Regions from separate parts of the Streptomyces sp. NPDC002845 genome, predicted to be linked through region 1. Evidence: riboswitches for the same ligand, from Rfam matches in the RefSeq annotation. Region 1 holds a riboswitch; the other holds the start of a gene.
The links. A riboswitch is a leader RNA that binds a small molecule or an ion and turns the genes downstream of it on or off. The one in region 1 is predicted to bind ZMP and ZTP.

Region 1 (3,393 bases):
CTCATCTACCCCCTGACCCGTTATCCGGACGGCTCCCTGCGCCCGTACTGGGACGAGAGCGCGTACTACGTCTTCACGCTCCCCGAGATCGAGGCGCTGGAGGCGACCGTCGAGGAACTGCACACGATGTGCCTGGCCGCGGCCGCGCACATCGTGGAGAAGGACCGCCTCGCGGACCTCGGCATCACCGACCCGCGCCTCGCCGGCCTGGTCACCGAGGCCTGGCACCGCCGCAGTGAACTCCCCTCCGTCTACGGCCGGTTCGATCTGCGGTACGACGGCACGGGCCCCGCCAAGCTGCTGGAATACAACGCCGACACCCCCACCTCGCTCGTGGAGGCGGCCAGCCCCCAGTGGTTCTGGATGGAGGAGCGCTTCCCGGGCGCCGACCAGTGGAACTCCCTCCACGAACGCCTCGTCGACGCCTGGAAGAAGCAGGCGGCCCTCCTCCCTCCCGGCAGCCCGCTCTACTTCGCGCACTCCGCCGGCGACGAACTCGGCGAGGACCTGATGACGGTCGCCTATCTGAAGGAGACCGCCGAACAGGCCGGTCTCGACACCGACTGGATCTCCATGGAGGACATCGGCTGGGACCGCCTCTCCGGCCGCTTCGTCGACAGGAAGCTCCGCTTCATCCGGGGCATCTTCAAGCTGTACCCGTGGGAGTGGCTCACCACCGACCGCTTCGCCCCGCACGTCCTCGCCACCCTCGACAACGGCGGCGGCACGGGGACGACGATGTGGATCGAGCCCGCCTGGAAGATGCTGCTGAGCAACAAGGCCCTGCTGGCGATCCTCTGGGAGCTCTACCCGGGCCACCCGAACCTCCTCCCCGCCCACCTCGACGGACCACGCGAACTGGCCTCCGGCCCGGGGTATGTCGCCAAGCCCCTCCTCGGCCGTGAGGGCGCGGGCGTGACCGTCCACGAACCTGGCGCCGACCCCGTCGTACGGGAAGAGCCCTGCTGCTACCAGGCGTTGGCCCCCCTCCCGTCCTTCGACGGCAACCGCGTCGTCCTCGGCGCCTGGGTCGTCGAGAACGAGTCGGCGGGCCTCGGGATCAGGGAGTCGGCGGGGCTGGTCACGGACGAGTACGCGCGTTTCCTGCCGCACCTGATCCAGTGATGATCCCGTGATCCAGCGATCCCGTGATCCAGCGATCCATTGCCTCGGCCTCCTGCCGTCTTCCTGTCGTCTTTCTGCTGTCTTCCTGCCCTCCTCCGGTCATCGCTCGCATGGTGGACGCGGGCATACCGCCCATCGGCTCGCCCGGTAGGCTGACCAGCGGGCCGTGACTGGCGCGCTGGGATGGGACCGACCATCGGGGAGCGGCTCGGAACGCGAATGTGTGCCGTGCGCCTGGGCCGAACCGTGAACGCTGAACGCCACGCCGTCCGGAGGCCGACTTGTCCGAGCAGCACCTCTCCACCGAATCCACCGCCTTCCGTAGCGCCCTCGATGTGATCCGGGCCGTGGAGCCGCGGGTCGCCGATGCCATCGGGCAGGAGGTTGCCGACCAGCGCGAGATGCTCAAGCTGATCGCCTCCGAGAACTACGCCTCCCCGGCCACGCTCCTGGCCATGGGGAACTGGTTCAGCGACAAGTACGCCGAGGGCACCATCGGCCGCCGCTTCTATGCCGGCTGCCGCAATGTCGACACCGTCGAGTCCCTGGCCGCCGAGCACGCCCGTGAACTCTTCGGCGCCCGCCACGCCTATGTCCAGCCGCACTCCGGCATCGACGCCAACCTCGTCGCCTTCTGGGCCGTCCTCGCGGACCGGGTCGAGGCCCCGGCCCTGGCGAAGGCCGGCGTCCGCAACGTCAACGACCTGTCCGAGGCCGACTGGGCCGAGCTGCGCCGGGCCTTCGGCAACCAGCGCATGCTCGGCATGTCCCTGGACGCCGGCGGCCACCTCACCCATGGCTTCCGCCCGAACATCTCCGGCAAGATGTTCGACCAGCGCTCCTATGGCACCGATCCCGCCACCGGCCTGATCGACTACGAGGCGCTGCGAGCCTCGGCCCGCGAGTTCAAGCCGCTGATCATCGTGGCCGGATACTCCGCCTACCCCCGTCTGGTGAACTTCCGGATCATGCGGGAGATCGCCGACGAGGTCGGGGCGACGCTGATGGTGGACATGGCCCACTTCGCGGGCCTGGTCGCGGGCAAGGTGCTCACCGGTGACTTCGATCCCGTTCCGCACGCCCAGATCGTGACGACCACGACCCACAAGTCGCTGCGCGGCCCGCGCGGAGGCATGGTGCTGTGCGACGACTCGCTCAAGGATCAGGTCGACCGGGGCTGCCCGATGGTCCTCGGCGGCCCGCTCCCGCACGTCATGGCCGCCAAGGCGGTCGCCCTTGCCGAGGCCCGCCGCCCCGAGTTCCGCGACTACGCCCAGGCCGTCGTCGACAACGCCCGCGCCCTGGCCGAGGGGCTGATGCGCCGGGGCGCCACCCTCGTGACCGGCGGTACCGACAACCACCTGAACCTGATCGACGTGGCCTCCTCCTACGGGCTCACCGGCCGCCAGGCCGAGTCCGCTCTGCTGGAGTCGGGCATTGTCACCAACCGCAACGCCATTCCCGCCGACCCGAACGGTGCCTGGTACACCTCCGGTATCCGTATCGGGACCCCGGCCCTGACCACGCGTGGCCTGGGCACCGGCGAGATGGACGAGGTCGCGGGCCTGATCGACCGCGTCCTCGCCATCACCGAACCCGGCACGACCAGCAAGGGTGCCCCGTCCAAGGCCCAGCACATCCTGGAGCCGAAGGTCGCCGACGAGATCTCCCGTCGCGCGACCGACCTTGTGGCTGGCTTTCCGCTGTATCCGGAGGTTGACCTGGGCTGAGGTCGACCTGGGCTGAGACCGGGTGCCGGGGGGCGGTGGCTGGTGTCCGGTGCGGTCTCTGGCGACTGGCCCGGTGTCGGTGGGCGGTGTCCTCTCCGTGTTCCGGTTCCGGGCGGCTCAGACGTCGAGCAGCTCCTGTCGTGGTTCCCGCGGCGGCCCAGGCTGGTGCCGGGTCGCCGCGCGGCGTATCAGCAGGGTGCCGCACGAGCCGAGGGCTACGCCGAAGGCGAGCGCGGGCGGTATCCCCCACCACCAGTCGGTTCCGGTGTCGGTCCGTACCGTCGCCGCCTCGGCGGGCGGTTGGCCCTGGTCCTGAGCCTGGTCTGCGGATCCGGCGGCGGATCCGGCAGCAGGCTCGTTGCCTGACAGGTTTCCGTCGTCCGTTCCGGCGCTCGTGTCTCCGGAACTCCTGCCCATGACGCCCAGCTCTGTGAGCAGGTCCCGCAGCTCCGCCGGGCGCTCCGCCTGGTGCCAGACGGCGTTGGAGTTGCCCCGTGGGCTCGTCGTGGTGAGTATCCATATGGTCTTGGTCTTGGGC
Region 2 (3,393 bases), on a different contig from region 1:
AAGACCACCGTCTTCTCCCTCATCGAGCGGTTCTACGACCCCGAGGCGGGCGTCATCACCCTCGACGGCCGCGACCTCGCCGAGTGGGAGCTGCCCCGGCTGCGGTCCGCGATCGGCTATGTGGAGCAGGACGCGCCGGTCCTGTCGGGTTCCCTGCGCGACAACCTGCTGCTGGGCAACCCCGAGGCCGACGGCACCGACCTCACCCGCGTCCTGAAGACGACCCGCCTCGACGGCCTGATCGCCAAGCTCCCCCAGGGCCTCGACACCCTGGTCGGCCACCGCGGCACCAAGCTCTCCGGCGGCGAACGCCAGCGTGTCGCCATCGCCCGCGCCCTGCTGCGCCGCCCCCGCCTGCTGCTCCTCGACGAGGCGACCTCGCAGCTGGACGCGGTGAACGAGGCCGCGCTGCGCGACACGGTCGCCGATGTCGCCCGTACGACGACGGTCCTGGTCGTGGCCCACCGGCTGTCCACCGTGACGATGGCCGACCGTATCGTCGTCATGGACGCGGGCCGGGTCCGCGCGGTCGGCACCCATCGCGAACTGGTGGCCGCCGACCCGCTCTACGCCGAACTGGCCGCCACGCAGTTCCTCGCCACGGCCTGAGAGAGCTGGGTACTCAACGGACGACGCCGAGAGCCCCGTTCGGCGCACTGCGCGCTGAACGGGGCTCTCGGCGGAAGCGACTCGATCGCTACTCGACGTCGGGCACCAGCCCCATGAGCGGCGCGGCCAGGTCGGTGACCTGGTGCAGTTCGTTGAGCCGGTGAACCTCGTTCAGCTGGTTGAGGTTGGCGAGCTGGCTGGACGGGCGCGGGATGGCGGCCTTGTGCTCCTCGGGGATGTCGCTGACGGTGAGCGAGTCGAGCATCGCGACCGGGTTCACCTTGTCCGCGTCCGCGGTGTCGGCCGCGTTCGCCATGGGCGCGGCGAGGCCGGTCATACCGACGGCGAGACCGACGGCGGCGACGATACGTCGTGTTGAGATCATGCTTTCAGCAACGCGCCGGGCCCCCGGACGGTCACGCCCGCTCACCCGTGAGGCGCACGGCTCCGGCTGCGCTTGCCGTGACCGGCGTGGCAGGGGAGCCTCGATGGAGAAGCCCTTCGCGGCCAGCACCTCCGCCGGGCCGCGGCTTCGAAGGAGGTCATCATGGGCACCGCCGCACAACCCGCCTTCGACACCGAAACACTGCGCCGAGGCATCGAACAACACGACGCGTCGACTCTGCTGTCGCTCTACGCGGACGACGCGGAAATGCGCCTCGTGGACCGCGAATCCCAGCCCAGCCACCCGAAGGTCCTGCACGGGCGCAACGAGATCCGCGAACTGCTGAGCGATGTCTACGGCCGCGACATGACCCACAAGCTGGAGCAGTGCGTCGTCCAGGGCGACCACGTCGCCTTCACCGAGGCCTGCGAGTACCCCGACGGCACGAAGGTCCTCGCGAGTTCGATGATGTCGTTGCGCGACGGCAAGATCGTCGATCACACCCTGCTCCAGGCGTGGGACGAGTAGACGGGCAGGCGAACACCGGCTGAGGGTCCAGGTCGGATCCCGACCGACCTGGACCTCTCTCGGGAGGTCATGCGTTACCGTTGCCCGCGGGCCGTGACTGGCGCTGAGGTGGAGTACCACCGGGGAGCGGCCCCACGGACGGGTCTTCTGCCGCGCGCCTGGGCGATTGTCGCGACGACGCTCAGGAGGAGCTCATGTCCCAGGCCCGGCTCATGGACGGCACCGGTCTCGCACGGCGAATCGTGGAGGAGACCGCCAAGCGCGCGGCCGGCATCGCGGAGCGCACGGGGGTGGCACCGTGCCTGGCGACGGTGCTCGTCGGTGAGGACCCCGCCTCCGTCACCTACGTCCGGATGAAGCGGAACCGCTCCCACAGGGCGGGCATCGCCTCGCGGCACGTGGCGCTGCCCGCCGGCACCACGACGGCCGAACTCGTGGACACGCTGACCGCGCTGTCCGGGGACCCCGCGGTGCACGGCATCCTCCTGCAGCACCCGATGGGGCCGCACATCGACGAGCGGGCCGCGTTCGAGGCGATCACGCCGGAGAAGGACGTCGACGGGGTCACCCTCGGCTCGTACTCGGCGATGAGCTTCGGGCTGCCGGGGTTCGTGTCGTGCACGCCGGGCGGGATCATGCGGCTGCTCGACGCCTACGACGTGGACCCGGCGGGGAAGCGGGCCGTGGTCGTGGGGCGCAGTGCGATCCTCGGCAAGCCGGTCGGGATGCTGCTGCTCGGCCGGGACGCCACGGTGACGTACTGCCACTCGCGGACCGAGGGGCTGGCGTCGGTCGTGCGGGAGGCGGACATCGTGGTCGCGGCCGTGGGCAGGCCCGAGCTCATCCGGGGCGAGGACATCAAGCCCGGAGCGGTCGTCGTCGACGCCGGCTACAACCCGGGCAACGTCGGCGACGTCCACTTCGACTCCGCGGTCACCCGGGCCCGGCTGATCACCCCTGTCCCGGGCGGTGTCGGCCCGATGACGATCGCCACGCTGCTGGAGCAGACCGTCACCGGCGCCGAACGACAGCTGGGACTGTGAAGGGGGGCGTGGTCAGCCCATGACGGCGGGGCTGCCGTCTTCGATCGGACGGATGACTGTTTCGGAAGCGCGGCAGTCCCTTTCGGACACATCTCCTGTTGCGCGGAGACCCGGCGCCCCACCACCGCCATACTGGCCCGCGTGCGCGTAGCGATCATGACGGCCGGGTCCCGGGGCGATGTGGCCCCGTTCACCGGTCTGGGACACGGGCTGGTGCGGGCCGGGCATGACGTCACCCTGGTGACGCACGGGTGCTTCGAACCGCTGGTGGAGGACTCGGGCCTGCGGTTCCATCCGCTGCCCGTGGACCCGCGGGCGGAGCTGGAGTCGCCGCGCGGGCGGGGCCTGCATCGCAGTACGACCGGGGCCGGGAAGCTGATCCGCGTGGTGGAGATGGCCCGTCGGATCGCCGGGCGGATGACCGACGATCTGGTGGCCGCCGCCCGCGCCAGTGACGTACTGCTGGTGTCCGGTTCCCTCGCGCCGATCGGCCACGCCGTCGCCGAGGGGCTGTCCCTGCCGAGCGTGGGCGCGTATCTGCAACCGATCGCTCCCACACGGGAGTTCGCGCCTCCGATGACCGGGGCCCGCTCCTTTGGACCGGCGGTGAACCGGATGGCCGGGCACGCGGTGGAGCTGGCCATCGAGCGTGTCTTCACCGAGACGGTACGGGACGTGCGGACCCGGTTCGGTCTGCCCCGCACCGGCCCCGGTGCCGCGCGCAGGGCCCGTGAACGGCAGGCCTGGCCGGTGCTGCACGGTTTCAGCGCGCTGGTGGTGCGCCGCCCCCGCGACTGGCGGGCCGGTCTCGATGTCACCGGGTACTGG

Region 2: linked by a shared signal. The riboswitch ahead of ACWD3C_RS25845 (bifunctional 5,10-methylenetetrahydrofolate dehydrogenase/5,10-methenyltetrahydrofolate cyclohydrolase) and the one ahead of ACWD3C_RS00705 (glycine hydroxymethyltransferase) in region 1 are both predicted to bind ZMP and ZTP.

What each region holds. Positions count from the first base shown of each region.
Region 1 is NZ_JBSFUU010000001.1:173,280-176,672, forward strand. Features, by position in the region: gene ACWD3C_RS00700 (glutathionylspermidine synthase family protein) at 1-1,125, shown strand, start outside; ZMP/ZTP riboswitch at 1,282-1,372, shown strand; gene ACWD3C_RS00705 (glycine hydroxymethyltransferase) at 1,407-2,855, shown strand; gene ACWD3C_RS00710 (hypothetical protein) at 2,973-3,393, opposite strand, start outside.
Region 2 is NZ_JBSFUU010000036.1:98,768-102,160, forward strand. Features, by position in the region: gene ACWD3C_RS25830 (ABC transporter ATP-binding protein) at 1-609, shown strand, start outside; gene ACWD3C_RS25835 (hypothetical protein) at 698-994, opposite strand; gene ACWD3C_RS25840 (nuclear transport factor 2 family protein) at 1,157-1,522, shown strand; ZMP/ZTP riboswitch at 1,606-1,693, shown strand; gene ACWD3C_RS25845 (bifunctional 5,10-methylenetetrahydrofolate dehydrogenase/5,10-methenyltetrahydrofolate cyclohydrolase) at 1,717-2,565, shown strand; gene ACWD3C_RS25850 (glycosyltransferase) at 2,722-3,393, shown strand, end outside.